Regions from separate parts of the Cohnella sp. genome, predicted to be linked through region 1. Evidence: riboswitches for the same ligand, from Rfam matches in the RefSeq annotation. Region 1 holds a riboswitch; each other region holds the start of a gene.
The links. A riboswitch is a leader RNA that binds a small molecule or an ion and turns the genes downstream of it on or off. The one in region 1 is predicted to bind cyclic di-AMP.

Region 1 (10,445 bases):
AAATAATCCCCCAGAATCGGCACCCCGAGCAGATGATCGACGGGGATATCGAAGAAACCCTGGATCTGCATCGCGTGCAGGTCCATGGCAATGACCCGATGAGCCCCCGCCGTCTCGATCAGATTGGCCACCAGCTTGGCGGTAATCGGATCGCGGGAACGGGCCTTCCGGTCTTGACGGGCGTACCCGTAATACGGCATGACGACATTGATCGTCTTGGCCGACGCCCGCTTAAGCGCATCGACCGTGACGAGCAGCTCGATCAAGTGATCGTTGACCGGCGCCGAAGTCGATTGCACGACGTACACGTCGCTCCCTCTCACGCTGTCGTCCAGCTGGATGTGGATCTCCCCGTCGCTGAACCGGCTCATCGTCACGTTCCCCAGCTCGACGCCGATATAGCGGGCGATCGAGCGCGCCAGCTCGGGATTCGAGCTGCATGAGAAGAGCTTTAACGTTGGATCCGAATAGGCCATCGTATTACCGCCTTCGTTATTCGGTTTCTTGATTCTTCTTGGCCCGGGCGCGGGCGCGAATCTTGTCCGCGTAGCCCGGCTTGTTGACTTGACGCTCGCGGGCAATGGCCAGATCATTGTCCGCCACGTTGTTCGTAATCGTGGAACCGGCAACCACGTATGCGCCGCTGCCGATCTTGACCGGGGCGATCAGATTGGCATTGCTGCCGATGAACGCATTGTCTCCGATCTCGGTCATTGATTTATTATACCCGTCGTAATTCGCCGTAATCGCCCCGCAGCCGATATTTACGCCCGAGCCGACGATAGCGTCGCCGACGTAGCTCAGATGCGGCACCTTGCTCTCGTCCCCGATCGTGGCGTTCTTGATCTCGACGAAATCCCCGACCTTCACGCGACGCCCCAGCTTCGTTCCCGGCCGCAAATAAGCGAACGGACCGACGTTGCAGCCTTCGGCCACTTCCGCGTCTTCGGCCACCGTCTGACGAATCGTCGCGCCGTCTCCGACGGTTGTATCCGTCAAGTCTGCCGACGGCCCGATTGCGCAATCGGAACCGATCGAAGTCGCGCCGCGAAGAAACGTTCCGGGATAAATAACCGTATCCGCGCCGATCGTAACGCCCGCTTCAATATACGTATTCGCCGCATCGATTATAGTCACGCCATTCGCCTGATGGGCCTCATTAATTCTTTGTCTCATAAGACGTTCGGCTTCTCCGAGAGCGATCCGGTCGTTAACTCCCGTCGCCTCCGCCGGATTCTTGCACTTGCTGGCCGAAATCCGTTCGCCGCGGCCCCGCAGAATGCCGATGACGTCGGTCGCATAGTATTCGCCTTGGGAATTATCGTTCGTCACGTCCGAGAGAGCCGAGAACAGCTTGCGGTTGTCGAAGCAATACGTTCCCGTGTTGATCTCCCGGATCGCCGCCTGCTCCGGAGAACAATCCTTCTGCTCGACGATTCCAAGGACGCTTCCGTCTTCGCCGCGAATGATCCGGCCCAGCCCTAAGGGTTCGGCGACATCCGCCGTCAGCACCGTCGCCGCCGCGCCTTCCCGAACGTGATGCGCAATCAATTCCTTGATCGTATCCGCCGTCACGAGCGGCGTATCGCCGTAAGTGACGACGGTAACGCCGTCTTCCTGTCCGAGCAGCGCTTCGGCCTGCTGTACCGCGTGGCCCGTGCCGAGCTGTTCCGCCTGCAAGGCGTACTCGACCGATTCCCCCAACGCCGTCTTCACGTCTTCCGCGCCATGCCCGACGACGACGACCGTTCTGTCGCACTCGGCGTTCCGAACCGCGTCAAGCACATGACCGACCATGGGCTTGCCGCATACGGGATGCAGCACTTTATATAGTTTGGATTTCATTCTCTTGCCTTGCCCCGCGGCAAGGATGATCGCCATTTTGTTCATTAATGCACAGACCCCTTTCTGTCGCTCCGGTAAACCTTATCTATCATCAGAATCATAGCTTATTCAGGTGTAAATGAAAAGAGAGCCTGTCCAGGCTCTCTCCTCAATATTTCATCATTATGCCCCTTCTACCATGACTTCTTCGTCTTGCGCTGCCCGTTCGTATTCCGCCAGTACTGCGGCTTGGATCTTCTCGCGCGTTCCGGAAGAAATGGGATGGGCAATATCCCGAAACTCTCCATCCGGTGTCCGTTTACTCGGCATAGCGACGAACATGCCATTGTTGCCGTCGATAACGCGAATGTCGTGGACGACGAATTCGTTATCGATCGTGATCGAAGCAATGGCTTTCATGCGCCCCTCCGAATTGACACGGCGGAGTCTCACGTCTGTAATTTGCACTTGTGTTCACCACCTTTGTCCCTCAGAAAGACTTGGTGTAATATTCCACAAAGCAACGCAAATTCCTTCTTAAATATGGAAAAACTCCTGCTAAAAATCAAATAATTTTTTAATTCCTGACAGTTTCGACAGATATCGCCGCGATCAATTCTATTTCGACAAGAACATCCTTCGGCAGCCGTGCCACTTCAACGGTCGAACGGGCCGGAGTGTGCGTTCCGAAGTACGAAGCGTACACTTCGTTGAACTCCGCGAATTGATTCATGTCCTTCAGAAACACGGTCGTTTTGATCACATTCCGGAGGTCGGCGCCCTCGGCGGCCAGAACCGCTTTCAAGTTGGTCAGCACCTGGTGGGTCTGCTCTTGAATGGTTCCGAGTACGAGCTCGCCCGCGGGAGTGAGCGGAATTTGACCTGACGTATACAGCAGGTTGCCCGTCCGAACCGCTTGCGCGTAAGGGCCGATTGCGGCTGGAGCTTCGGATGTGGAGACGATTTTCAAAGTCATGATGTCATCCTCCTAGAAAAAAGTTGCCCGGTTGGACTTTGATTTGCCGAGTCTTCAGATCTACCTCGGACAGACTCGCCAACGATACGTAATCATGAAGCAGCCGTTCCTCGCTGTCGACCTCTCCGGATTCCACGAATACGCCGACTCCGGCGACGACCGCGCGGAATTCGTACAGCAGATCGACCATGCCCTGGATCGTTCCGCCCGCCTTCATGAAGTCGTCTATAATGAGAACCCTGGATTCTTCCTTAAGCGCCCGGCGCGCCAGCGACATCGTCTGAATGCGCTTCGTCGAGCCCGAGACGTAGTTGATGCTGACCGCGGAGCCTTCCGTCACCTTATGATCCCGCCGCACGATGACGACGGGCAGATTCAAGTACTGCGCGGTGGCATGAGCTAGCGGAATCCCCTTCGTCTCGACGGTCATAATCACGTCGATATTCCGGTCCGCGAACGCCGTCGCGAACATTCGGCCTACCTCTTGCATCATCGCCGGTTGACCCAGCAAATCGGTCATATACAAATAACCGCCCGGCAGCAGCCGATCCGGCTGTTCGAGCTCGCGGCAGATCGATCCGATTCTCTCAAGCGCTTGGTCCTTGCGGCACTTCGGCACGAACCGGACGCCGCCGGCCGCGCCGGCCAATGTGTTCAGTTCCCCGATTCCTTCGTCCTCGAACACTTCTTTGATGATGGCCAGATCCTCGCTGATCGAGGATTTAGCCGACTGATACCGTTCGGCGAATGCTGTCAGGGAAATTAACGTATGGGGACGGGCCAATAAATACTGCGTCATCTCTACGAGCCTGGCGCTGCGTTTCAATTTCTTCACGTTCCCCTCTCCCGTCCAAATCCGAATATTTTACCAGTATCATAACACCTTTATACGGTTTTGTTCAACAGAAACGAGAGACAGAGCCTAACGGTCTCTTACTATGTCAACATTCTTACCACATATACCTCTTTGCAGAACCCGCGCAGCGCATTATAGACGCGTGCGACCTTCACTTCCTTGGACACGAGACCGAAGACGGTCGGCCCGCTTCCGGACATGAGCACCCCGTCGGCTCCCGATTTGACCATGCAGTCCTTGATCTGCCTGACCTCCGGATAACGATTCAGCGTGACGTTCTCCAGCACGTTGCCCAGCGACGCGCACATGTCCTGGAACGACTGCCGCGACAGAGCGTCCAGCATGCGCGGAATCGAAGGATGCTCCTTCACCTCGTTCACGCGGAACTTGCCGTACACGTCGGCCGTGGACACGTTGATCGGGGGCTTCGCCAGAATGACCCAGCATTGCGGAGGGGGAGACACCGTCTCCAGCTTCTCTCCTCTTCCTCTGGCCAGCGCGGTGCCTCCGCGAATGCAGAACGGAACGTCCGAGCCGAGTTCGGCGCCCAGCTCCTCCAGCTCCTTCGTAGGCAGCTCCAGATTCCACAGCCGGTTCAACCCTTTCAGCGTCGCCGCCGCGTCGCTGCTGCCGCCCGCCAGTCCGGCCGCCACCGGAATCTGCTTGTCCAGATGAATGTATACGCCGCGCCTGACTCCGTATCGCTCCTTGATCAGCCTCGCCGCCTGGAAGGCCAGGTTCTTCTCGTCGAGGGGAATAAACCCCGCCTGGCTAGACAGCACGATCTGATCGCGGGGAAGCTCCTCCATCTCCAGACGATCGGCCAGATCGACCATCGTCATGATCATCTCCACTTCGTGGAAGCCGTCTTCCCGCTTGCGCAGCACGTCCAGCACGAGGTTGATTTTGGCCGGCGCTTTCTCATAAATTTTAGACAACGTTCTTCACCAACTTCCGGACGATACCTGTATGTAGGCTTGCTCCCAACCAAGAAAACTTTTACATCATTATAGCAAAGGATGCTCGCAAATGCGAAAAGAGGTCGAATTCTCGCGACCCGCGGGAATCCGCCCTCTTGGTTCGTCCGCCGTCAGGATCTCGGCGCTCTGGACGCCGCCTGCTCGGCGATCTGAATGGCGCGTTTCACCATATTGCCGGCGTCCTTCGTGCTGATGCCGCCCCATCCTTCTCGCTGAACCTTGTCGTAGATGCCCAGGTCCTTCGCCAACTCCGCTTTGAATTGCTCCGACATGACGCTTCTTCTTCTGCTCATCGTACGCCTCCTGCTCTCGATGTCTTGGGACGTTCAAGATTAGAATGCCTCGGATGTTCCGCAGGCATGCAAAACGGGCAGCACGGCGCCTTCGGATCGGCGCGGTGCTGCCCGTACTATTCAACCGTCTAATGCGACAAATAATTGATGCGAACCTGACCGTCGTCATTGCACAGCATCACTTCAACGGATTCGGTCAAAATATCGGCGTAGCTGTACGAAACCCGCTTGAACGTGTGCTGCTCCTGGTCCAGCTTGACAATGAAAACCGATGGGTAGATTTCTTCCAGAACCCCCGTGCGTTCGATGGTTTTGCGTCGTCCACCGTTGGCGCGGAGCATGATTTTGGAACCGACGTGAGGCTCCAGGCTTCGCTTGATATCGAGAAGCGTGTTTTTAGCCATGATCCACTACCACCTCTTTCCCTGTAAATTATATCTAAAAACAGGGGAGGTGTCAAATGAATCAAAATATTATATCAACGATGCGGATTTACTGTCAACGGTCATTTTCCTTGAGATTATCCGGTTTTTTTAAAAGATCCTTCATTTCCGTCACAAAATGTTCACATTTTGTTCAGAACTGGCTGCTTTCAAATTCGGGACGCCTATCCGGTAACGCCCCATCGTCTCGATGCCCCCTACGCCCTGCTTGCCGCTGATCGTATGCGCGATGACATCCGTAATGTTGATCGTGTCGCGGAACGGCGTGAACGCCGCGCGTACGGCCACATAGACGGGATCGAGCGCATGGATCATGATGCGGCCGGGAGAGCTGGCGAAATTCGCTCCCGCCTGAAGCAGCGCCTCGAAATGGGATTGGCATGCGCCCGCGACGACGACCAGAGAGTCCCGACTGCGCTCGTAATCCCTGGCGACGTTCACGGCGTGCACGAAGTTCAAGGAGTTCTTGTAGCTACTGAGCTGCTGCAGGTCCTGCCGCTGCTTCAGGACGCCGTCATGGCCTGTGATGACGACGATATCCGGATGGACTTGGGGAAGCATGCGCAGCAGCATGTGCGGCATCTGCGATTCATGGCAATGAACGCCTTCCGCGGGCACCTTCAGCTGCGCGTATACCTGCATGCTCTTCTTCAGATAATTCGGGTCGCCGTCCAGATGAAGCACTTTGCCCGGCATTTCGAAGAACGGCTGCCTCCGGTCGTCCAGCGCTCCCATAAACCCGATGCGGCTGAACTGTCGGCTTCGTTCCTCGCTGATCTTGCGCAGCGATTCGTTCGCTTTAATACGCGCTTGGCGCGTCCCTCCGAGCTCGTCCGGGTTTCGTACCGTTTGAAGATCCTCGATCGGCGCATCCGCCAGCAAGCGATAATCCGTCCCTCTGAGCACGGCTTGCCGAGCGGCGAACGCCGCGACCCGGAATAACACGTCTCCGCCATAGGATTTCCGTACGACTAGATCCCCCTGCTTCATGGGCCACTCACCTCTCCGTCTATCCTATGGAGTCATGAGACGATGGGTGCGCGTCCGGGGGAACGGGATTCGCGCCGACGGGACGTTTTTATCCGAGCATGCCGCTGCGGGTCAGCGCTTCGCACACGGAGGCGAACTCCTCCAGAGACAGCGTCTCCGCACGCCGCTCCGGCTGAATGCCGATCTCCCGAAGCAGATCTCCCAGCTCGGCTTTGCGGTCCTTGCCCGAGAAGGCGGACAAATTGTTCGCCAACGTCTTGCGGCGCTGCGCGAACGAAGTCTGAACGACGCGGAAGAACTTCTCCTCGTCCGCAACGCGAACGGCAGGCTCCGGTCGGCGCTTCAGCTTGATGACCGCCGAGTCCACGTTCGGCTCGGGGATGAAAGCCTTGCCTGGCACGACGCATACCAGCTCGGGCTCGCAGTAGTATTGGACGGCGATGCTCAAGCTGCCGTAATCCTTGCCTCCCGGCTTGGCGGACATTCTTAAGGCGACTTCCTTCTGCACCATGACGACGATGTTCTCGATCGGCAGCTTGTCCTCCAGCAGCTTCATGATAATCGGCGTCGTCACGTAATACGGAAGGTTGGCGACGACGCTGACGCCGGCCAGGCCCGCGAATTGCTCCTGCCAGAGAGCGTGCAAGTCGGTCTTCAGAATATCGCTGTGGACGATGCTCACGCGCTCGTAAGGGGCCATGACGTCCTTCAGGATCGGAATGAGACGCCGGTCGATCTCCACCGCGGCGACCTTGCCCGCGGCCTTGGCAAGCCTCTCCGTCAGCGAGCCGATTCCCGGGCCGACCTCCAGCGCTCCGCGGGTTCCGTCCAATTCCGCCGCGGCGATGATCCGGTCGAGCACATTCCCGTCGATCAGGAAGTTCTGCCCGAGACTCTTCTTGAACGTAAACCCGTGCTTGCGAATAATTTCGCGCGTCCGGTTCGATGTGGCGATGTCGTGCATGCTGATTATCGTCCTTCCCGCTCCAACTGTTCCAGCGCCGCCTGAAACTCGGCCTTCGTAATCCGGAACATGAGACATCTCTTATAAAATTGTTTGCCGTTCGCGTAGCCGATGCCCAGAATTTCTCCCATCCGCTCCCTGCGGCTTGCGGACGCGGCATGAACGATGAGTCCGGCTTCGAGCAAGTCGTTCCATTCGATCTCCGCAGGCTCGTCCGTATCCGTCTCCGGCCCGCGAACCCGGTCCAACGCGCGGCGGATCGCCTCATCGGACGCATGCTCTACGCCGATGCCCCTGCGCCCGCGCGCCTCGTCCTTCGTCAGGAAGGCATGCTTGCACCCCGGCACGCGCTCGGAGACGATCTTGCGGATGCGTTCCCCCGGAGAGTCCGGATCGGTCAGCACGATCACCCCTCTGCGGGCTTGCGCAAGCTCGATCCGCACGAGCACGTCTTCCCCGATTGCCGAGCCTCCGGTCTCGATTGTGTCGGCGCCTACGGCCCGCTTAACCGCCGTCGTATCGTCCTTGCCCTCCACGACAATCATTTCTCGAATCATTCGTTTTCATTCCGCCTTTACTCCGCGCATTCCTTCAAGCGTATACGAGATCGCGGAAGAGGGCAAGTCCGGATGGTCGGCCCTCTAGGGCGTGTATGCATACTCCGAGGGTAGCAGATATGGCCGAATTTTTGTTCCATGCAAGGAACTTTTGTGAAGGCGTACCGGGGGTACGTCAAGCAAAAGTGACGAAGCAGGGGGCGAAAAGGCGGTGATAGATGCCCCTGAGCGGGTTTGCATACACGCCCCTAGCCCGCGCAACGCAAAAATCGGGAAGAAGCCCCAAGAGGCTCTTCCCGACGTAAAGCTCTATTGCATCGCAGCCGACCGACGCGACTAATCCGAGGACGGTTTGACCGGCCCGATCACGTATACCGTATACCCGCGTTTCAATCCGAACTTGTTGGCATACGATTCGCTGTCGTAGTAAATATCGATCTTCTTGCCCTTGACGGCGCTGCCCGTATCTTCCGCCCGGCGGAAGCCGATGCCTTCGATGTAGACCCACCAGCCCAGAGGAATGACTCTCGGGTCGACGGCGATCGTACGGCCTTCCTTCACGGTCGTTCCCGAACGGGTAACTCCGTAGCCTTCGTCCCCCTTGCTCTTGCCCGTGGAAGCGAAGTCCGCGGAATACGCGGTCAACGTTACGTTGCTCAGCATCCGTTTCACTTTGACGCTCTTGCCGTTCAGCTTGACGACCTTCGCTTCCGCGGCTGTCGGCGGTCCATTGTACGACGCCAGAGCCACTTCGGCCTTCTTCTTCGTTCCGATCGCGACGACCTGCTGCACGGCCGGCTTGGCGATCGTCTTCTCGATCATTTCCTGGCTGATCAGCTTGCCGTCTTCGTACACCTTCTCGGTTTTGTAGACGACTACGCCTTTTTGACCTTCGGTAACGACCTTCGTCTTGCCTTCTTCAAGCTCCGCGCTCTTCTGCTCCACAACCTTGAAGGCGATCGGGCGCTGGGTCTCTGTAACCTCTTTGCGCACGCGGACGACCGACACGGTCATTCCTTCCCGCAAGGGACTGCCAAGCTCCGGAACGACGCGGTCGTGCTCGGCCAGCTTGATGTTTAACGACTCAATGACTCCCCTAATCGTATCTTCGCTCGAATAAGCGATTTGCTGTTTGCCATCCGCTTTGATCATGACGCCTACCGCCCGGTCGATGACGAGCCGGCTTCCCTCTTTCAAGAGATCCGTGGCCGCCAAGGAGAGATGGTCGTTAGGTCCGATATAGATGTCCTGTTCTTCAAGCAATCCGAGCACGTTCGACGTTTTCGTGGAAATCACCTTCGAAACGCCGTTGTCGATAATCGTGATGCTCTTGGTCGCCGCCTTCTGCAGCAACGATACGAACATGATGGTGATGGCAAAAACGAGAATTGCGGCCAATAGCGCTGCACGCAAATGCTCATGCTTCCAACGCAGTGCGAAAAGCTTGCCGGTCGGTCGTGGATCATGGGTTTCCTGTACAGGAATTGCGCCCATATCTCGTTCCTCCTTCATAGCCCCGCCGTCGACTGTAATGCATGAATATTGTCAGACGCGACTAATCCAAAATGGTTAACGACTCTTGGCGATCGGACTCGAAATTTTCGCGGATTTCAGCCGGATCGATCAAGCGCCGCCTTCCCCAGTTCAGAATACTCACATGAGAGCATGTTACCCCAGGCAGTTGTGCTGGCAACACAAAAAGCCATCGAGACAGAGGATCTGTTCGTGGCTTCCGCATGATTGGAATTAAGCTAAGTAAAGTAGCGGCACGAGGGTGACCTCTCTCTATCACGCTTGCGGGGTTAGCTGTCGGATTCGGGCAAAGAGAGTCGCCCTAACGGCTGCATGCCCGACGCGTCACTCAGATAGAGCCGCCGTCCCGGCACTTGCCGTATTCACCCCAAGATTGCTCGGACCGCATTGGACGCTCACCTCATGATCGTCGCCGCGTTGGGTCCCCCACTCTCCCGTTCGGGAGATTAAGCGCACTGGAAAAGGAATGTCGTATTCAAACTTTCTGATGAAGATCATAACCTCTGCGCGATAACGGTGTAAAGACGACCGATTGAACGAATTTGCCCATTTTTAAGGAAAAACGATCGGAACCTGCGCGATAATCGCAACAAAAGTCAGTTTTTTCTTCGAAGTGGTCCGTTTTTCTTCCGTTTCTTCCGTTTATCTCGTTATCCCAAAACAGCGCCGGGCATTTTCGCTTGTAATTTCTGCAAGTTCCTCCAAAGAAATGCCTTTAATCTCCGCCGCCGTCTCGGCGACCAGACGCACGTAAGCGGACTCATTTCGCTTCCCTCGATAGGGGTGAGGCGTCAAATATGGAGCATCGGTTTCGATCAGCAATCGATCCATCGGAACCCTCTCCAACACCTCTTTCGGAACGCGAGCGTTCTTGAAAGTGACCGGTCCGCCGAAGGAAATATGGAAATTCATATCCAGGCATATTTTGGCCGTCTCCCAGCTTCCGGAGAAGCAGTGCATGATCCCTCCGACCTCCGAAGCCTTCTCCTCTTTCAGCAATTTTACAATATCCTCGTGCGCGTCCCGATT
Region 2 (10,445 bases), on a different contig from region 1:
ACCATACGCAATCCCAGACGGCGTTCATGCAGGGCAAAGCGATGTTCATCCCGAACGGCACCTGGTTCGAGGACGAGATGAAGGATGCGCCTCGCGAAGACGGCTTCCAGTTCGGCTTCCTCGGCGCTCCAGCCTTCACGGCGGATAAGCCGGCTATGGCGATGACGAACGTGGAACAGCTGGTCATCCCGGCCAAAGCGAAAAATCCGGAGCTGGCGAAGGAATTCCTGAAATACCTGTACTCCGACAAGAGCGTGAAGCTGAACGCGGAGAAATCTAAAGGCGTGCTTGCAGTGAAAGGCGCGGCAGACATGTCTATTGAGTTCATTTCGGAGTCGATGTACAACGTGTACAAAGCGGTGGACGAAGGCATCGTGACGGTCAACGGCGCGTTCAAGTCCGTGGCCAAGGGCAGCAAGTACAATCCAAGCGACGAAATCTTCAAACCGATCTCCTCGATCATGAACAAGCAACTGACCGTGGACGAGTACGGAGCCAAGATGTACGACATTTTCACCGATGTTCAGAAGGAATTGGAACAAAACGGAGCGCAAGAATAGAAGCCTCCCGCTTCCCGGAAACCTGCCGCGCGTTTGGACGAACCCGGCAGGTTTCCTGTATCTTGCGGGGCGGAAGGGATGGTTGAAACCATGAGTATGAAAACAAGAAGGGGATTGTTCATCGCGGCTTGCTTGCTTCCCGGGCTCGCGCTGTTTCTCCTGTTCAAAGTCTATCCGACGATACAGATTTTCCAGAAATCGCTCTACCTGTGGACCGGCGTAGGCGACGAGCCGAAGTTTATCGGACTGCAAAACTTCGTCGACATGTTCCATGACGACGTGTTCCTGCTCGCTCTGCGCAATACGGGCTTCCTCATGCTGGTCGTTCCCGTTCTGACGCTGCTGATCGCGCTGGTCAACGCTTCCTTGCTCACGCAGTCCAAGCTGAAGGAAAGAGGCTTTTACCGGACGGTGTTCTTCTTCCCGAGCATTCTGTCGTTCGTCGTCATCGCGATTCTGTGGTCGTTCATCTACCACCCGACGATGGGCTTCGTCAACTCCGGCTTGGAACTGCTCGGGCTCGGCGACTGGGCGATGGCTTGGCTGGGCGACCAGCGGACGGTGCTGTGGGCGCTCGCGGTGACGCTGATCTGGCAGGCGGCGGGTTATTACATGGTCATGTACATGGCGGGCATCGACGGCATTTCGCCCGATCTGTACGAAGCGGCCGGCCTGGACGGGGCGACGCGCATCCAGCAATTTTTCCATATTACGATTCCGATGCTGTGGGAGATCATTCGCGTGACGATTATCTTCAGCATCAACGGCGTTCTGACGATCAGCTTCGTCATCGTGTCGGTCATGACGGCCGGCGGACCGGATCGTCATTCCGAGGTCGTGATGACCTATCTGTACAGCCAGGCGTTCACGAACTCCAACTTCGGCTACGCGATGGCGATCGGCGTGTTCATCTTCATCATCTCGCTGCTGCTCGCGCTGATCAGTAACAAATTAACCGAGAGGGGGTCGCACTAAGATGTCCGCCTATTCCGCATCGCTGCAATCGGGCAGGAAGTCGTCGGGCGGAGCCGTCGGAAGGCTGCTCGTCCGCTTGTTCCTGATCGTGCAGGCGCTGATCGTCGTCTATCCGCTGATTTGGAACGTCATTGCCTCGCTCAAGACGAACGCCGAGGTGATGGAGAGCCCGTGGTCTTTCCCGACGACGTTGAATTGGGACAATTACGTTCGCGCCTTCACGACCGCCAAAATCGGCGACTACATGTTGAACTCGGTGCTCGTCGTCGCCATGTCGATGACGGTGCTGCTGCTCGCGGCCATCCCGACCGCTTACGTGCTCGGACGGATGAGATTCCGCGGCCGCTCGTTCCTGACCAATTTCTATATGGCCGGCCTGTTTATCGGCGGCGTCTACATTATCGTGCCTCTGTTCATCATGATGAACGACCTGAGCATGCTCGACAATCGGTTCTGGCTTAGCGCCGTCTACGCGACGGGCAGCTTGCCGTTCTCCGTGTTTCTGCTGACGGGGTTCATGAAGTCGATTCCGCACGATTTCGAGGAAGCGGCAATGATCGACGGCTGCGGCTACTTCGGCACGCTGTTCAAGGTCATCATGCCGATGGCCCGTCCCGGCATCATTACGCTGATCGTGTTCAGCTTCTTCGACTTCTGGAACGAATACGTGCTGGCGATGACGTTCATTACGGACGACGCCAAGAAGACGATTCCGATCGGCTTGTCCAACCTGATGCAGATCCAACAGTACGCGACCGATTGGGGCTCGTTGTTCGCCGGACTCGTCATCGTGCTCGTGCCGACCATCGCCGTCTATGCGCTCCTGCAGAAAAAACTGACGGAAGGCATGATGTTGGGTGGAGTAAAAGGATAATCGGGGAGATGCGGCGAAGATAACAGGGAACCCAAGGGAATTCCAAGGGAAACCAATTTCGGAGAGGGGTTGTCGCGCAGGTGGCAACGTTCGGCATTCAAGGAAACGACTTTGTATATGAAGGGAAGCCGATCCGGCTATTGTCCGGAGCGATCCATTATTTCCGCGTCGTTCCGGAATATTGGGAGGACCGTCTGCTGAAGCTTAAAGCTTGCGGCTTCAATACGGTAGAGACTTACGTGGCCTGGAACGTCCACGAGCCGAAGGAAGGCGAGTTCGACTTCGAAGGCATCGCCGACGTGGAGCGCTTCATCCGGCTGGCGGGCGACCTGGGGCTCCACGTGATCGTGCGTCCGAGTCCGTACATCTGCGCGGAGTGGGAGTTCGGCGGTCTGCCGGCCTGGCTGCTGGAGGACGCCAACCTGCGTCTTCGCAGCTACGAAGCGTCCTATCTGGCCAAGGTCGACGCGTATTTCGACGAGCTGCTGCCGCGGTTTAAGCCGTTATTGTGCACCAATGGCGGACCGATTATCGCGATGCAGATCGAGAATGAATACGGCAGCTACGGCAACGACAAGAAGTATTTGGGCTATATCCGCGACGGCATGAAGAAGCGCGGCATGGACGTGCTGCTGTTCACGTCCGACGGTCCCGAGGATCATATGCTGCAAGGCGGGATGGTTGAGGGCGTGCTGGAGACGGTCAATTTCGGCTCGCGCGCGGCGGAGGCGTTCCGCAAGCTGCGGGAATATCAGCCGGAAGGCCCGCTCATGTGCATGGAGTTCTGGAACGGCTGGTTCGACCATTGGATGGAGGAGCATCAATCCCGTCCGGCGGCGGATGTTGCCGAGGCGCTCGAGGAGATGCTGGCGGAAGGCGCTTCGGTCAACTTTTACATGTTCCACGGCGGCACGAACTTCGGCTTCTACAACGGGGCGAATCATATCCAGCGCTACGAGCCGACGGTGAACAGCTACGATTACGATACGCTGCTAAACGAATCCGGCGAGCCGACGGAGAAATATTGGGCGGTGCGCAAGGTGCTGGAACGGTACGCGGAGCTGCCGGAGGCGAAGCTGCCCGCGCCGATTCCGAAACGGGCGTACGGGGAAGTCCGGCTGGAGGAGAAGGCGGATCTGTTCGGACAATTGAATCGTCTGTCTACGCCGGTGCAGCGCACGAGCCCGGAGCCGATGGAGAAGGTCGGACAGGCTTACGGCTTCATTCTGTATTCGACAACGGTGACCGGACCGAGAAGCGGCATGAACCTGGTGCTGCAGGAAGTGCGCGACCGGGCGCTCGTCTTCGCGGACGGCAAATCTATCGGCACGACGGAGCGGTGGAATCCGGTCGAGATTCCGCTTGAGGTGCCGGCGGAAGGGCTGCGTCTGGACATTCTCGTGGAAAACATGGGACGCGTCAACTACGGCCCTCTGATGCGCGATCCGAAGGGGATAACGGAAGGCATACGGGTGGGCAACCAGTTTCTGTACGATTGGACGATCCGTCCGCTTCCGCTGGATTCGCTGGAGGCGTTGGAGTTTGAAGGAATCGGCGGACAGCAGGCTGCCGGCGGTTCGGCGGAGGAATCCGACGCGTCGGGTACGGCAGAATCGCTTCCGACGTTCTATCGCGGCACGTTTAACGTGGAGGAGAAGGCGGATACGTTCGTGCGCCTCGACGGCTGGACGAAGGGCATCGCTTTCCTGAACGGCTTTAATCTCGGCCGGTACTGGGAGGTCGGCCCGACGCGCACGCTGTACGTTCCCGCGCCGCTGCTGCGCGAGGGCGAGAATGAACTGATTGTGTTCGAGCTTCACGGTACGGAGGATCCGGTTGTCCTTCTGACGGATCGGGCGGATCTGGGCTAAAGCGCAAAGAGCCGCCCGCTAGCTCGGGCAGCGGCGGTCAGCGAGGCCGCGGAGACGCGGACAGGGACCGAAAGGACAATGGAGCGGTGAAACGGGGAACGGAGGATCAACGGAATGGGAGTGTCGATACAGGAAGCCGCGCGCATCGCTCCTTCGCCGCGGCAGTTGGCGTGGCAGGAGCTGGAATTCTACGCGTTTATTCATTTTACGGTGAACACGTTTACGGATATGGAATGGGGGCATGGCGACGAGAGCCCCTCCATATTTAATCCGTCCGAGCTGGATGCGAGGCAGTGGGTGGCGGCTTGTCAGGCAGCGGGGATGAAGGGACTGATTCTCACCTGCAAGCATCACGACGGGTTTTGCTTATGGCCCAGCGCTTATACGGAGCATTCGGTGAAAAGCAGTCCGTGGCGCGGCGGCCAAGGGGATCTCGTGCGCGAAGTATCCGACGCCTGCCGGGAAGCCGGCTTGAAATTCGGCGTCTACTTGTCGCCATGGGATCGCCATGAGCCGAGCTACGGGGATTCGCCGGCGTATAACGCCTTCTTCTTGAACCAGCTTCGTGAACTGCTGACCGGTTACGGCGAGCTGTTCTGCGTCTGGTTCGACGGAGCGTGCGGCGAAGGGGCGAACGGCAAGCGGCAGGTGTACGATTGGGATGCGTATTACGGCTTGATTCGCGAGCTTCAGCCGAACTCCGTCATCTCCGTCTGCGGACCGGACGTGCGGTGGTGCGGCAATGAGGCGGGACATACGCGGAAGTCGGAATGGAGCGTCGTTCCCGCGACGATGCGGGATAACGAGAAGATCCAGGCCAATTCGCAGCAGGCAGACGACGGCGAGTTCGCCAAGCGCGTCGGCTCGGAGGATGAGGACTTGGGCAGCCGCGCCGTGCTTGCGGGAGCGAGCGAAGCGGTCTGGTATCCGGCGGAGACGAACACGTCGATCCGTCCTGGCTGGTTCTACCATGCCGCGGAAGACGACCGCGTGAAGACGGCGGACGAACTGATGGAGCTGTACGAGCGGACCGTCGGAGGCAATTCCACTTTCCTGCTCAACTTGCCGCCGGACAGAAGGGGACTCCTTCACGAGAACGACGTCGCGCGGATGAAGGAACTGGGCGAGCGGATCGGACGGACTTACGGCGCCGACTTGGCTGCCGGAGCTTCCGTCCAGGGATCGGCTGGGAAAGATGCGGCGCACGGAGCGGAGCGCTTGACCGACGGCGACCGTTCGACGTTCTGGCAAGCTCCGGAAGGCGCGGAGCAAGCCGAGTTCGTGATCGAACTCGGAAGCGGGCTGGCGTTCGACCGCGTCGTGCTCGCGGAGAACATACGCGAAGGCCAGCGCATCGAGCGTTTCCGGCTGGAAGCGTCGTCCGGGGACGGGGAGTGGCGGCCTCTGTACGAGGGTACCGTCGTCGGTTACAAGAAAATTTGCCGCATCGCCGAGACGACCGCCAGCCGCTTGCGCCTGACGATCGAGGAGTCTCGCTGGAGCCCGACTTTGACCAGCGTTGGCGTGTATCGGAGCTTGGCGGTTGAGCAGTAAAGGGAAACTGTCCCGCAAACGATCAAACGTGGCCAACAGAAACGGCGCTGCAACGGGTGATTCCGCTGCCAGCGCCGTTTTTTTGCGACGATTGACCAGTTTGCGTACATGCAAAGCGAGTTGTTCTAAGAAATCGTGCAACGCCACCCCAATGACGGTCAAACGGAGGGCGTTGTTCTAAGAAATCGTGCAACGCCACCCAAATGACGGTCAAATGGAGGGCGTTGTTCTAAGAAATCGAACATTGGCACTCAGACGAGGCAAGCGCCTTCGCCGTCCTATGGTAGTTTTTCTACTTGAGAGACTTGTAATAAGCCGAGAAAACATCGGCAAACGCCTCCGCAGCGAGACGGCTTTCCTCCAACGTATTGTTGGCGCCCCCGATTTCGAGCAGCAGACTGCCCGGAGAGAGAGATTGGTTGTATTCCCCGTTGCCCTGGTGGGCGCTCTTGGAGATGACGCCGCGGGACAGGCCGGGATATTTCTTGTTCAGCCGCTTGTTCAGCTCTTCGGCCAGCTTCTGGTTGGCGGCGTGGTTCGGATGGGCAGTGCCGATAACGAACAGGATGCGTGCGTAGTTTTTGCCTTTGATTGCGATCGTCGTATTTTTGCGCGGAACGTCCGCGTCTCTGTGAATATCGAAGAAATAGGCCAGTGAAGGATTAGCCTTCTTGGCTTTGGAAATGGCTTTGCGAGATTCCGCGTAGGATTGCGAGAAGCCCAGCTTCTGAACTCTCAGTCTCTCGGCAAAATCCGTGGTTTCCACCAAAGAACGGATTCCCGACTTGTTCAGCATTTCTCCCAAATGTCCGCCTACCAGGGTAATGTTGATTTCGGGATCGTCGACGGAGGAGCCTTTGGCGTTGCGCGCGACGTTTTTCCAAGATTCCCGGTTATGGGTGTGGTAGATGTATACTTTCGGCACGTCGCCTTCATCGAGATTCGTCTTGACGACCCAATTAGCTACGTAGGCCCGATTTCCGTCTGCAAGCGAAACGAGATACCAATCTCCCTCGACCGCGGCGATCGGCAAAGTATCTCCCGGGGCGGCCTTGCCTACGATGTCGTAGTCCAGTCCCGGTCCGCTGCGCAAATTGGTCGTGTCCACGAAAACGACGTAGCGAAGAGGATTTTCGGTCTCGACCACCCAACTGGCGACGTAAGCGCGATCCCCGCTCGGAAGCGGCACGACGTACCAATCTCCTTCCGTATTGACGATCGGCAGCGTAACTCCAGGCACGGCTTTGCCTACAATCTCATAATCCAACCCCGGTCCGCTCCGCAGATTGGTGACATCCACGATTTTGACGACACTTCCGGGCGTCGCGACGGATGAATTCTGGCTGACCGGTTCGTTGGCCGGCTCAGTCCCGATGGCAGGGGCGGCCGGCGGGGATTCTCCGTAAGCCTCGGAAGCGGAAACGAAAGAGACGAATAGTAGCAGGACGACTGCGGCTGCACGGGTTGCGATTTTACGAAGAAACAAAGCATCCTCTCTCCCTGTTCGAAAATTCGTTTATACATTTTTCGACAGGGTTGAAGTAAAAGCCTGCTGTATGTCGGAAAATTATCATGAGAAGTTCGCGAGCGATGTCGAATAAAGGTGCTATGCACAAGAACGTATGTTTGGCATAATGAATGCAAAGGATAAACGGCGAGTGAAGCACACTCCGATAAGCGCCAGAAGGCGCTCGGGGCGTGCTTTTTTTCGCGTGTGCGGAAGTCGTCGGAGAGGGGATGTGGTGTATAATGAAGGTAACGGATCGGCGCAAGAAGGAGAAGCTGAAGCTCGATCAAATGATCGCAGCAAGCACGCGCACGGACGATGAGAAGCGGCAGCTGTTTGCGCAGGAGTTTGCGCGCCTGAAGGAGACGATCGGGGAGACGCTGGACGTCATCCGGGACCTGCATCAGCAGCGGCTGCTGCCAATCGGCGACATGGACCGGATCTTGCAGGTGCTGGGGAACATCCTGAACTACTTATACCGACATTACGGTGAATATAAACAAACGGAAGAGGAGGTACGCCGAATGTTCAAAACGTATATTCCGGAAGCGATGAAGAAAGGCGAAAAAAAGGCCAAAATCAAGGTTGCCCGCAATTTGCTGAAAATGGGCTTGGATGTAGGCATGATCGCGAAAGCGACGGAGCTGACCCCCGAAGAGGTGACGAGCCTGCAGAAGAAAAAAAGTTCTGTCCAGTAGTCTAAGGCACTACTTAAAGGAACAAAGGCCCGCTATAGGCGGGCCTTTGTCATATAAAAGAATTATTGCTTAGCGACTTCCTCGGCTTCGATCTCCGTTGCGATTTTCTCGTAGGTCTCGTCGCTGAGAATTCGGCGAGCTCCAAGATAACGCTTGGCGTAATAATTGTCGTCGAGGGAGGTAATCGTCACGCCCTTGGAAGCGGCGTGGGCGAACTTGTTCTTGCCGATGTAGATTCCGACGTGAGAGACGCCGCTGCCGCTCGTATTGAAGAATACGAGGTCCCCAGCGCGCAAATCGTCGTCGGAGATCTTCTTGCTCTTCTCCCAGCTGTACATGTCCCGCGAAGAGCGGGGCAGGTCGATTCCGAGTTCATTGAACACGTATCCGGTAAAGCCGGAGCAGTCAAATCCCTTCGGTGTCGTTCCGCCGTACTTGTAATCCGATCCGATCAGCGGAGCGATCGCTTTGTCGAGCTTCGAATCCGCGAATACGCTGCCGACCTGGAATGCCAAGAGCAAAGCAAGGCCAAACAAGAAGACTGAAACTTTACGCAAAACCGGCGACTCCTTCCAATGCCTACGAGGTTAGCTTAAGGGTTCGGTAGAAGGTCCCCTATGGCTTCTTTGAAGCAAAGCCAACTCACCCGAAAAGATGGTTCCCCCGTTCCCCGATTCACGGGAACTCGGCATTTTATGATTTCTTTAGCTTTATATATTCGGTTATCCTGACGAATTTCCTGCATCTTCTATATTAGAATTCCTTAATCTAGGGACGGCCATTAGGCTCGGATACCCCTCCTTTCGTCCCGAATGTATCCCGCCGATAATAACGCCAAACCCCGGCTGCGGCCGGCAAGCGGCGCAACCGGGGAATGTCCCGGGAAGAATATTGTCGATTGTCGGGACGTGATAAGCCTACGATTTCGCGTCTCGCCATACGTGAAACTGGGATGCGGAAGTCCACAGCTTCAGCAGGGAGCGCACGAAGTGAAAAGCTTGATGCAGCGTCACGGCGAGGAAACCCGACCAGAGCAAGGAGATTGCCCAGGCTGCGGCGGACACCGCAAGTCCGATGCCGAGCATGACGAGCGTAATGCCCAGCAGGGGGAAGGCCCGGCGAAACGCCAACCCCAAACTTCTGACGATACCTTCCCGCGCAGCCGCTCCGAACTGCATGAATTGGCAGACCAGATGTACGGCGAGTCCGTACAGCAGCCATGAGGCCGCGTAAGGGAGCAGGTCGAGGAGCCAATTCGTCAGCGAAGGCTCGGAGAAAAAGCGGTCCTTGGCCATCGGCAGCAGCCATGCGGCGGGAAGCAGGAGGAGCGCGTTCTCCATCCAGTAGAGCAGGGTGACCGGCTTCCATGCCCGTCGCACCCCGGACAATACCCGCGTTCCTTCCTCCTCGGCGGAGTGGCGGAAGGAGTAAAACAGTCCGGCATTGATCAGGGGGGTTAGCACCATCCTCAGGAGAAGCAGTCCGCCGAGCACCCAGAGCACGTCGTCGACGAGATCGGTTTTCAGCAGGCGGAACTGGGCCTCGATCAGGAACAGATGGGCGGCGTCGGAATTCGGATGTTCGTCGGGATAACGCGCGAGTACGGGCGTTACGACCGAATCGACGAACCGGTACAGGAAAAATCCCCACAGCAGACGGTACAGGAACAGGAGAACCAATACATATTTATGCCTGACGGTCATGTCCCATCCCATTTTTAGTCTTTCGCGCATTTTCTTCCCTCACCTCACCAGGCCAATGATCCGAACAGACCTTCTATAATCTGGGTTATTCCGGTTGCATACCGGGAGCGCTGTTCGGGCGGTACTTCGGCTTTGAGATAATTGTTGTACTTGCGATTGTCGAGCACGATATGGTTGCCGGGATCGATCGTCGCGTAGAGCAGCGGGGAGGCCGACTCCAGCTTGAGCTGAACGTGGGGCTGAACGCCGTCCCAGCGCTTGCGTACCGACTGGCCGTCCTGGAACTGCAGCCATACCGATACCGCTTCCGGGCTGCCCCCGTTGCGCCGAAGCAAGACGATGCTCTCGTAGCCGGTGTCCGTCTTTCTCGTCTGAATCGTTTCCACCGAGAAATCCGCCATTTCGCCGCGCTGCACGTAAGCCCGGAAGAAGTCGGTCCATTTCTCCTTCGTCACCGTCTCCACGACTTTCTGGAAGTCCGAGAAAGAAGGATGCTTGAACTTGTACTTCTGAAAATAGGTTCGCATGATCTTGCTCATCGTTTTGTCCCCGACTTGCTTCTCCAGCGCGAAGAGCACGAGCTTGCCCCGCAGGTAGACGTTCTCGGCGTATCCGTCCGAGGAGCTGAACTTCCAGGAGGAGAGGCTCAGCGGCTCGGGATGGGTCATATAGCTGGCCTCGATCGGCAGATTGGGCAGTACGC
Region 3 (10,445 bases), on a different contig from region 1:
CGGCCGGAGGGCGGCAAGTCGGGTGCATCGCGATCTCGGCCGGCTCGACGCGATCTTCGTCGGCAACGACCGGATGGCCATCGGGTTGATGCAGGGACTTAGAGAGCTGGGCTGCAGCCTGCCGGACGATCTGAAGATCGTCGCCTACGACGATTCCGACGCGGCCAGCTTTACGGAGCCTCCGCTGACGACGGTGAGGGTTCCTTTTTACGAAATGGGCAGACTGGCGACGGACCGCCTGCTGACGCAGCTTGCGGACAAGGATAAGTCCGACGCTCCGGCGGCGCTCATTCGCGAGAAGCTGCCGACCGAGCTCGTCATCCGCAAATCGAGCGGCAACTAATTCAACGGGAGGAAGACGGATGAAGAAGGCATTGATCGTATGGGGAGGCTGGGACGGGCATCAGCCGAAGGAAGTGGCGGAGATTTTCCGCGGCCAGCTGGTGGAGGAAGGCTTCGAGGTGGAGGTGTCGGACACGCTGGAAGCTTTCGCTGACGGGGAGAAGCTGAAGGGGCTGGATCTGATCGTGCCGGTATGGACGATGGGGCGCATCTCCCAGGAAGGGGTGAACAACGTTTCCGCCGCCGTGCAGAGCGGAGTCGGATTGGCCGGCTGCCATGGCGGGATGTGCGACGCGTTCCGCGAAAACACGGACTGGCAGTTCATGACCGGGGGACAGTGGATCGCGCACCCGGGCAACGACGGCACGGAGTACACGGTGGAGATCAAGGCGGGCTCCAGTCCGCTGGTCGAAGGCATCGAAGATTTCACGGTGTCGACGGAGCAGTATTATCTTCACGTCGATCCGGCGAACGAAGTGCTTGCGACGACGCGTTTTCCGGTGGCGCCGGGGCCGCATTCGCCTAACAAAGCCGTCGATATGCCGGTCGTCTGGACGAAGCGCTGGGGACACGGGCGCGTGTATTACAATTCGCTCGGACATCAGGCGAACATCATGGGAATTCCGGTCGTCAAGGAGCTGATGCGCCGGGGCTTCAATTGGTGCGCGGAGGGCAAAGCCCTCGCCCCGGCGGACGAATCGGCTCAGGCATACACGGGCATGCAGGACAACCAACTTTAATTCCGGGAAAAGAGGAAACCTCGTGGAGAAAATCAAAGTCGGCATTATCGGCACCGGGAACATCAGCGGCATTTATTTTCAGAACGGCAAGAGGTTCGAGTCGATGGAAGTCGTCGCTTGCGCCGACCTGGACGTGGAGAGGGCCAAGGCGAGGGCTGCGGAATTCGGCGTCCGCGGCTGTTCGGTCGAGGAATTGCTGGCCGATCCCGACATTCAGATGGTCATCAATCTGACGATTCCGCTCGCGCATGCTTCGGTCTGCTTGCAGGCGCTGGAGGCGGGCAAGCACGTCTACGTGGAGAAGCCGCTGGCGGCAACCCGCGAGGAAGGGCAACAGGTGCTGGAGCTGGCCCGGCGCAAGGGGCTGCTCGTGGGCAGCGCGCCGGATACGTTCCTCGGGGGCGGCATTCAGACCGCGATCAAGCTGATCCGGGACGGGTGGATCGGCACTCCGATCGGCGCGACCGCGTTTATGACGAGCGGCGGCCACGAGAGCTGGCATCCCGCGCCTGAATTTTATTATCAAAAGGGCGGCGGACCGATGTTCGACATGGGACCGTACTATTTGACCGCCTTGATCGCGATGCTGGGACCGATCTCGCGGGTGACCGGTTCGGCCCGCATCTCGTACCCGGAGAGAACGATTACGAGCCAGCCGAAGTTCGGGCAGAAGGTGCAGGTCGAAGTGCCGACGCATGTCGCCGGCATTATGGACTTCGCTTCGGGGCCGATCGGCACGCTGCTGACGAGCTTCGATACGAAGGGCGGCTCCACGCTGCCGCGCATCGAGGTTTACGGAAGCGGCGGTACGCTGCTCGTGCCGGACCCGAACGATTTCGGGGGTACGGTCAGCATCTGGCGCGCGGGCTCGAAGGAATGGTCGGACATCCCGCTTACGCACGGCAAAGCCGTGAACGCGCGGGGCGTAGGCGCCGCGGATATGGCCCGCGCGATCCAGTCGGGACGCAAGCACCGCGCGAGCGGCGAGCTGGCCTTCCACGTGCTGGAGGCGATGCACGGGTTCCACGACGCGTCCGAGCAAGGCGCGCACTACATCATGAAGAGCTCGTGCGATACTCCGGCTCCGCTGTCGCTCGGATTGGCCGATTTCGAATTGGACTGATCCGTTCGGGCCGCGGATGTGGTACAATCGATGCGGAATGAGAGAGGCGGCGAATTCGGCCGCCTCGCTTGCGCATCATGTCGCCTTGGCGTGAGAACGGAGACGAGACATCACCAGATGGACAGGAAATGGAAGTATTATGCCGGGCTCGTTGCGGTATCCGTGATATGGGGAGCGAATTTCGGCGTTTCACGGAGCGCGATGGAGACGTTCGATCCGGCGCTTTTTGCCTTTTTGCGGTTCGGATTGGCCGTTCCGTGTTTTTTTCTGCTGTTGAAATGGAAGGAAGGCAGCATCGGCCTGCCGTGGAAAGCCGTGCTTCAGCTTGCGGGGATCGGGCTGGTCGGGGTGACCGGCTTGGAGATCGCGGTTATGTATTCGATCAAATACACGACGCTGGCGAACGCGTCCTTGCTGAACGTGGCTCCGTGGCCGATCTTCGCCGCCTTGTTCGCGCCTTTGTTCGTGAAGGAGAGCTTTACCCGACGTTTGGCGGTCGGAGGGGCGGCCGCGATCGTCGGCGTTACCTTCATCATTCTGGGCGGCAAGGAAGGCTTCGACTTGTCTTCCGACCATATGATCGGCAATTTGCTTGCGTTCGGAGTCAGCGTGGTCGGCGCGCTGTTTAACTTGAGCTGCATGTCGCTGATGAAGCGTTACTCTTCCTTGCGCGTAAGCGCCTGGTTTATTCTGTTCGGCAGCTTGTTCATGATCCCGTTTACGCTGGGCGGCTGGGGCAAGGTGGATTGGAGCGGTCTGGGAGCGGGACATTACGCGGCGATCGCTTATAACGTGATCGTCTGCACGGTCGTCGCGTTCGTTGTCTGGAACGCCAGCATGTTCAAGATCGGCGCGGCTCGCGCCAACTTCTTCCGCTACGTCGTGCCCGCGGCGGCCGTCATTGCCGGGCTGCTCTTCTTCGACGAGTCGATCTCGGGCTGGCAGATCGTCGGAGCCGTCTGCATGGCGGCGGGGCTCGTCTGGATCAGCATGGAGAAGAGGCGCGAACCCGCCCCCGTTCTGACCCGCATGGAAACGAGAGAAGGAGTTGTCCCTTGACGGGGCAACTCCTTCTTTGTCATTTCGCTTCGGTTCCGATTACGGTTACGGATAAGGGATCGACGTATTCTCCTTCTTTAAGCGTCGAGTAATGTAGATGGGGACCGGTGGATTCCCCGGTGCTGCCCATCTGTCCGATCAAATCGCCGGACTTCACTTCGTCTCCGGCTTCGACCGCGAGCTTGTCCAGGTGCCGGTATTCGGTGACCCACGCTTCGCCGTGCTCGATCTTCACCGTCAAGCCTTTGGCAGAGTCGTATTCGGACTGCACGACTGTGCCCGCGCCGGCCGCGAAAATATCCGATCCGGCTTTGCCGGCGATATCGATGCCGTCGTGCAGCGATTTTTCGGATGTGGTCGGATGGATGCGGTAGCCGTAGCGCGAGCTGATTTTCGCGTCTTCCGGCATCGTGAGCCGCAATTGAATTTCCTTTGCGCTATCGTGGTTCGTTTCAACGGCTTGAGCGGGCTGCGGCTCGCCCTTGTCCGCCGCGAGAGCGGACGGCAGCAGTAAAGCTCCGGCCAGAATGAAGACGGCGGCCCCGGTATATAAGGCTTTCTTTCGAGCTGGTTTGTAGTCTCGGATCATCACGATTCTCCTTGCGATCAGTTTTTTGCTTCCGAAGAAACCGACTCCCGATAACGCGACTTTCCGCGCGGCTCCGATTTCCAGCAGCTTGATCATGCAGGACGCATAGGTTTCCTTGGAGGCAATGGCATTCAGCACGTTCGCGTCGCAGGCGCTTTCCTGATCGATGCGCATTCTCCTCAGCCCGTACCACGCCAGCGGATTAAACCAATGCGCGGAGACGAGCGAATACGCCAGCAAGTTGACCCAAATATCCTTTCTCCGGTAATGGGCCAGCTCATGTCTGAAGATGCATTCCCATTCGGCTTCGGCCAGACGTCCGGCCAAATCCCGCGGAATCAGCACGACCGGGGAGAAAATGCCGAACAGTGCCGGTCCGGACACGAGACGGGTCAAGCGAAGCTGAACGCCGGGGCGGATGCCGCTGTCCGCGCGGATTCGCGCGAACATTTTTTCCAGCTCGCGGGGGACGGTCAGGCCGGGCTCTCGCCGTAGCGCCCGGGACATGGCAAGATGTCCGGCGAGCGGAAACAGCAGCGCCAGAGCGATGCCGGATAGCCACACGGCCGCAGCGATTCGAAGAAGAAGGTTGTCCGGAGCCCTATTGGAGCTCGCGGGTTGTGAAGCTGCCTCTTCTCCTTCGAATACGGCTACGCCGCTTGTCCCCTCTGAAGCTTCCGCTGCTGCGGCGGCCGAGAGGTTTTCGGCGCGAGATTGAATCGCGTCGAAGACCGGCAAGCGCGTTTCCAGCGTATCGGGCACGGGCAGCCATCTCAGTTGGTTTCCTACGTCTCCGGGCAGCAGCGGGATCAGCAGCTTCGCGAGCAGCAGGAACCACAGGGCGTACTTCCAGCCTGGGGACAGCGTCCTGCGCCACAGTCGCAGCGCCGCCGCGAGCAACAGCGCGAGGACGGCGGCTTCCGCCGAGCCGACGAGCGCTTGCCCGAATATTCGGATCGCAAGCTCCATCGTCATTTCTCCTTTTCCCGGAGCAGGTCTTTCAACTCCTTGATATCGTCGGGAGAGAGCTTGCCGGATTCCAGGAAGTGCACCATCATCGGTTTAAGCGCGCCTCCGTAAATTCGGTCGAGGAAGGAGCGGCTTGCTTCGCGAACGCATTCCTCTTCGTTGACGAGCGGGAAGTAAGCGTACTCCCGCCCGTCCTTGCGGAAGCCGAGAGCTCCCTTCTGAACAAGTCTGCCGATGAGCGTCTTCACCGTCTTCGGCTTCCACGATTTCGTCCCGCTTAAGCGGGAAATGATGTCGGCGGCCGTTAATGGCGACGTTTGCCATGCGATTCGCATAATATCCCATTCCGCGTCCGAAATGGGTGGGGATTCGGGCATGTCGGTTCCTCCGTTCGTTCATCGCCGGCGATGAATACGCCAAAGATTACAACTGTAGTCTACAAGGGTAGATTACAGTTGTAATCGATTTGTGTCAAGCTGTCCGCGTCGGAAAATTTACGGCGTAGGGGCGGAGCGGGCCGGGGATGCCGCTTTGAAGCGATGGTAGCGGAGTAGGATATCCTGGTGGAGGGCGTGATCTTCGGGGATTCCCATATGCTTGCGGATGACGTGTCCGACGCCTCTCTGGCGAATGGAAGTTTGCAGAATGACCGCCTCGAGATCCCCGTCATCGTCGTACAGCAGCGCAGAGGCCATGGCGGATGCGAGATGCGGAACCGGAATACCGTTGTCGAAGGCTTGCAGCGCCGGACGCACCAGCCTTTCGTTGCTGGAAAGCTTGCGAAGCGGAGAACGTCCGACGCGGGCGATCTTGTCGACGATGGCGGCGTTCTCGAATCTGCGCAGCGTGCCGCGTACGTATTGGCTGTGTTCAGCCTGGCTGAAGCCGTGTTTGGAGACGAGCAGCCGGGACGTCTCCTCCAGCGTCCGCTCGACGCTTCGCCGCAGCTCCGGGTCGCGCATCGATTCCTGGATTGTCCGGTAGCCTTGCCGGTATCCGTAATAAGCGGCGACGGAATGCCCTGTATTGACGGTAAACAGCTTTCTCTCGACGTACGGCTCGAGCGAGTCGACGTATTGGGCGCCTTCGATGACGGGGAAGAGATCGAGCGAAGGGACGCGCTCGATAATCCATTCGCAGTAGGGCTCGACTTTGACGGCGAGCGGGTCGGCGTGCTGCTGCGGAGGGACGATGCGGTCTACGGCCGCGTTCGGGCAGACGAGCATGCTGTCCGCGAGCGGCTTCCATTCCGGCGCCAGATGGCGCATGATCCATTTGCGCAGCAAGGCGCTTCCGTTCATCGCGTTCTCGCATGCGATCACAAGCAAGGGGCGGGGCCTCTCTGCCAGGCGCGCTTCGATTCCCCGGGCAATCGGCTCCGCGATCTCGGGAAGCGCGGACGCCCCGACCGCCGTCGTAATCACATCCGCTTCCGCGACCCGTCTGATGACGGCATCCCGGTCTTTGAGGCTGACGGCGGTCACGTCGCTTACAAGAGTGCTGCGCTCCGGCTCTCCGGCGTAGGTGACGGTGTACTGCTCCTTTAGCTGCAGGGCTTTGACCTGGCCGGCGTTGCGGGCGGCGAAGCACACTTCATAGCCCGAACGGGACAGCATCAGTCCGATAAATCCTCTTCCGATATTTCCTGCTCCGAACTGTACGGCTTTCATAATCCGTTCCTCCTCTTCGCGTGATGAATGTTGCTCTTCCGTGTATGCTCGATCGTTCGTTAGAAAAGACCGCTTGGATTTTCGTTGGGAGCTATCGCCATTAATTTTCTGATTAATCAGAAAATTAATGGCGCAGAAGGGGCGATGGTGGTGCTGCTTCGTGTTCGTTGCAGTTTTCAGCCCCGTGCGGCGCGACCGCAGCGAACCTCAACCTCGTGCAGCGCGACGAGGGCAAATACAGCGACCTGAGGCAGCGAGCTTCAATCCCGCGCAACGCGACGAGGCCAAAAAAAGTGCCTCGGATCAGCGAACCTCAACCCCGCGAGTCGCGACGAAGGCCAAAAGAATGCCCTGAAGCAGCGAACCTCAACTCCGCGCAACGCGACGAAGGCCAAAAAAGTGCCTCAAAGCAGCAAGCCTCACCCCCGCGCGGTATCAAGCCTCGACTTAGCGATAGCGGGCTCGAACCCTCGCGCATGCCACACCCCCGACTGGCGTCGTCGATCTCAAGACGCTTCCGAACGGCCGGCTAGATGGCGGAAGTCCAGCTCCGCAAGCGAGCTGGCCCGGTAAGGAGATTTCGGGAAGCCCAGCGTTTCGGTCAGCACATTCGGAACGACGACGCACACCGTTCCTGCGGCGATCGCAGCTTTGGCTCCGTTGGGGGAATCTTCCACCGAGATCGTCTCTTCGCCGCGAACACCGAGGATGCTCATCGCTTGCAAGTACAGCTCGGGATTGGGCTTCACTTTGCTAACGTGATCGGAAGTGCGAATGCACTCGAAATAGTCGGTCAGCTTCAGGCGATCCAGATGAGTGCGAACCCAATGCTCGGAGGAGCTCGAAGCGAGGCCGATTTTAATTCCGAGCGCTCTGGCCGACTCCAGATAGCCGAGAACTCCCGGACGCACCGTTTCCTGCTCCATTAGTTCGGCGTGCTTGTCGTGAACGGACCGGCGGAAAGCCGCCTTGTCGATCGGCAGGCCAAGGTCGGTCATGAGATATTCATAGGGATTAAAAGCGTGCAAGCTCGTGCCGATGCATTGCGAATATTGCTCCAGCGTCAGCTCGACGCCGTGGGAGCGGTACGCTTCGCGGAACGCCCGGTACCAGGCGGTCTCCGTATCGATGATTGTTCCGTCGAAGTCGAAAATAATGGCTTTGATCATGAACAGTCTCCTTTCGCGCTTTCCGCGCCCGATAGAATGTTCCGGATGGTCCATCCGGAAAGAGAAAACGGCAAAAAGGGCCCCTTTCTCAGGGCCCGGCTTCCGAAAGAAACTGAAGAAGCAAAATATAGACCCATCTTCCGCAGACGAGGTTAGCTGACGGACTCGGGAAGATGGTCTCCCTACGTTCATATGCGAACGATTCGCCCCAAAAGTGGTTCCCCCGCTTTTCGACGACGAGCGCCGAAAACTAAGCGTGTTATAACTGTAACTCAAAGTCAATTTAATGTCAAGTTATATTACATTATATTTGAATAAGGGGTTTAATGTAACTTTATATTACATTAATATGCCGCGTTAATGGTTTGAACGAGCTAACCCCGGGGGGAGGAGGGCAATGTTGTCAGGTTAAAATTTGTCGCCCCCGGTCCTGGCGAATAGGTTGAGCCTTGACGGGACCGAGACTGCGAGGCCAAGGCCAAAAAAGTGCCTCGGCGCTGTCCAAGCCGCGCGGCCAAGGCCAAAAAAGTGCCTCGGCGCTGTCCAAGCCGCGCGGCCAAGGCCAAAAAAGTGCCTCGGCGCTGCCCAAGCCGCGCGGCCAAGGCCAAAAAAGTGCCTCGGCGCTGTCCAAGCCGCGCGGCCAAGGCCAAAAAAGTGCCTCGGTGCTGTCCAAGCCGCGCGGCCAAGGCCAAAAAAGTGCCTCGGTGCTGTCCAAGCCGAGCATAGTACGCTGACAACATTGAGCTAACCCCTCCTCTCCTCGCCCGCTCCGACCGGAACCTTACGAAGCACCCTGCGGTATTCCGAAGGAGAGAGGCCGCTCCACAAGCGGAACTTCTTGGAGAAATAAAGCGCATCGCCGTAACCGACGGACGAAGCGACCTGCTCGATCGTCATGTCCGAGGCAAGCAGCAGCTCGGCCCGCTGCATGCGCATCTGCAGCAGATACTGCATCGGCGACATGCCGGTCGACTGTTTGAACAGCTTGCACAGGTGGGTGCGATGGTAGCCGAGCATTGCCGACATGCCCGAGACGGAGATTGGTTGGGCATATTGCAGCGTCAAATACTGCAAAGCCTGCTTCACGACGTGATCCGAATCCGTCGTCGCTGCGCCGCCTGCGGAGACAGAGAACCGCTTCTTGGCGCGGGCGGCACCGAGCTGGTGCAGCAGGAGGCGAAGCCAGCCTTCGGCTTCCAGGTTGGACAGTTCCGCGCCGAGCGAAGCCTCGAAGCAGCGGCGGAGCTGCTCATAGGCGTTGCGGAGATGCGGATTCAGGCTGCCGGAGACGACGGGGGATTCGGGAGTAACGCCGATTGCGTCCATGGCCGCGGCCGCGCCGGGGCCGTTGAAGGCGAACCAGGCGTACCGCCAAGGCGCGTGCTCGTCGGCCTGGTACGAGAACAGCTCCCCCGGAAAGATGGCGAAAGAGTCCCCCGCGCCGCAGCGGTATCCGATTCCGCCGATTGTAAAATCCCCGTGCCCGGACAGAACGGTGTGGATCAAATAGTAGTCGTGAACGGCGGGTCCCATTTTGTGCAGTGGGACCGGCTGGCCTTCCCCGCTGAAGAGAACGGCCAACTCGCCGCCGGAGGGGGAGGGGTTCATGCCGAGGACGTACTCGTCGTGATCCGGATTCATCGCGTCCACCTGCCTGTTTCCTTTTCTCCCACTATAGCAAACAAACGACAAATGTCCATATAAATGCGCGATGCCTCCATACTCTTATGAGTGCGCTTGCTTTACATTGAGAGTAGCCAATCATTTTAATCAGCCGGAGGTTATGAACTTGTCCAAAATTACTTTTATCGGCGCGGGAAGTACGGTTTTCGCCAAAAACGTGCTCGGGGACGTTATGCACACGCCTGCGCTGCAAGGCTTCGAGATCGCTCTGTTCGACATCGATCCGGTTCGTCTGAAGGATTCCGAAAACATTCTCAATAACATCAAAAAGACATCCGGAAGCAGCTGCGTCATTAAGTCCTACAGCGACCGCAAAGAGGCGCTTCGCGGAGCGAAATACGTCGTTAATGCGATTCAGGTAGGCGGTTACGACCCTTGTACGATCACGGATTTCGAGGTTCCGAAAAAATACGGACTGCGCCAGACGATCGCCGACACGGTCGGCATCGGGGGCATTTTCCGCAACTTGCGCACGATCCCGGTCATGCTCGACTTCGCCAAGGACATCCGCGAGGTTTGTCCGGACGCTCTATTCCTGAACTATACGAACCCGATGGCCGTGCTGACGAACGTGATGAACACGTACGGCGGCGTCAACACGGTCGGTCTGTGCCACAGCGTTCAAGTGTGCGTGCGCGACCTGTTCGACAACCTGGGCATGGACGCGACGGGCGTCAAGTCGAAGATCGCCGGCATCAACCACATGGCCTGGCTGCTGGAAGTGTCCAAGGACGGCGTCGACCTGTACCCGGAGATCAAGCGCCGCGCGGCAGAGAAACAGAAGGAAAAGCACCACGACATGGTCCGTCTGGAGCTGATGCTGAAGTTCGGCTACTATATCACGGAATCGTCCGAGCACAACGCCGAGTATCACCCGTACTTCATCAAGCGCAATTACCCGGAACTGATCGAACGCTTCAACATTCCGTTGGACGAGTATCCGCGCCGCTGCGTCGAGCAGATCAAAAACTGGGAGAAAATGCGCGAGGAGCTCGTCGGCGACGCGAACCTCCAACACGAGCGCTCCCACGAATACGCCTCCTACATTTTCGAGGCGATCGAGACGAACGCGCCGTTCAAGATCGGCGGCAACGTCATGAA

Region 2: another riboswitch for cyclic di-AMP. It lies ahead of ACESLM_RS03980 (C40 family peptidase); the one in region 1 lies ahead of ACESLM_RS12350 (resuscitation-promoting factor).
Region 3: another riboswitch for cyclic di-AMP. It lies ahead of ACESLM_RS01765 (HAD family hydrolase); the one in region 1 lies ahead of ACESLM_RS12350 (resuscitation-promoting factor).

What each region holds. Positions count from the first base shown of each region.
Region 1 is NZ_JBEPYQ010000031.1:20,808-31,252, forward strand. It holds gene ACESLM_RS12295 (ribose-phosphate diphosphokinase) at 1-476, opposite strand, end outside; gene glmU (bifunctional UDP-N-acetylglucosamine diphosphorylase/glucosamine-1-phosphate N-acetyltransferase GlmU) at 493-1,890, opposite strand; gene spoVG (septation regulator SpoVG) at 2,008-2,292, opposite strand; gene ACESLM_RS12310 (RidA family protein) at 2,402-2,800, opposite strand; gene purR (pur operon repressor) at 2,805-3,635, opposite strand; gene ispE (4-(cytidine 5'-diphospho)-2-C-methyl-D-erythritol kinase) at 3,737-4,594, opposite strand; gene ACESLM_RS12325 (small, acid-soluble spore protein, alpha/beta type) at 4,747-4,929, opposite strand; gene veg (biofilm formation stimulator Veg) at 5,058-5,333, opposite strand; gene yabG (sporulation peptidase YabG) at 5,484-6,362, opposite strand; gene rsmA (16S rRNA (adenine(1518)-N(6)/adenine(1519)-N(6))-dimethyltransferase RsmA) at 6,451-7,326, opposite strand; gene rnmV (ribonuclease M5) at 7,332-7,883, opposite strand; gene ACESLM_RS12350 (resuscitation-promoting factor) at 8,220-9,377, opposite strand; cyclic di-AMP (ydaO/yuaA leader) riboswitch at 9,660-9,879, opposite strand; gene ACESLM_RS12355 (TatD family hydrolase) at 10,059-10,445, opposite strand, start outside.
Region 2 is NZ_JBEPYQ010000008.1:12,267-22,711, reverse strand. It holds gene ACESLM_RS04015 (carbohydrate ABC transporter substrate-binding protein) at 1-560, shown strand, start outside; gene ACESLM_RS04010 (carbohydrate ABC transporter permease) at 651-1,535, shown strand; gene ACESLM_RS04005 (carbohydrate ABC transporter permease) at 1,537-2,409, shown strand; gene ACESLM_RS04000 (glycoside hydrolase family 35 protein) at 2,490-4,280, shown strand; gene ACESLM_RS03995 (alpha-L-fucosidase) at 4,395-5,834, shown strand; gene spoIIP (stage II sporulation protein P) at 6,127-7,320, opposite strand; gene ACESLM_RS03985 (hypothetical protein) at 7,584-8,039, shown strand; gene ACESLM_RS03980 (C40 family peptidase) at 8,102-8,596, opposite strand; cyclic di-AMP (ydaO/yuaA leader) riboswitch at 8,601-8,740, opposite strand; gene ACESLM_RS03975 (hypothetical protein) at 8,957-9,772, opposite strand; gene ACESLM_RS03970 (M1 family metallopeptidase) at 9,787-10,445, opposite strand, start outside.
Region 3 is NZ_JBEPYQ010000003.1:85,109-95,553, forward strand. It holds gene ACESLM_RS01730 (LacI family DNA-binding transcriptional regulator) at 1-343, shown strand, start outside; gene ACESLM_RS01735 (ThuA domain-containing protein) at 363-1,082, shown strand; gene ACESLM_RS01740 (Gfo/Idh/MocA family protein) at 1,105-2,205, shown strand; gene ACESLM_RS01745 (DMT family transporter) at 2,323-3,264, shown strand; gene ACESLM_RS01750 (M56 family metallopeptidase) at 3,284-4,822, opposite strand; gene ACESLM_RS01755 (BlaI/MecI/CopY family transcriptional regulator) at 4,825-5,199, opposite strand; gene ACESLM_RS01760 (mannitol-1-phosphate 5-dehydrogenase) at 5,317-6,492, opposite strand; gene ACESLM_RS01765 (HAD family hydrolase) at 6,999-7,661, opposite strand; cyclic di-AMP (ydaO/yuaA leader) riboswitch at 7,787-7,928, opposite strand; gene ACESLM_RS01770 (hypothetical protein) at 8,111-8,395, shown strand; gene ACESLM_RS01775 (AraC family transcriptional regulator) at 8,406-9,302, opposite strand; gene melA (alpha-glucosidase/alpha-galactosidase) at 9,451-10,445, shown strand, end outside.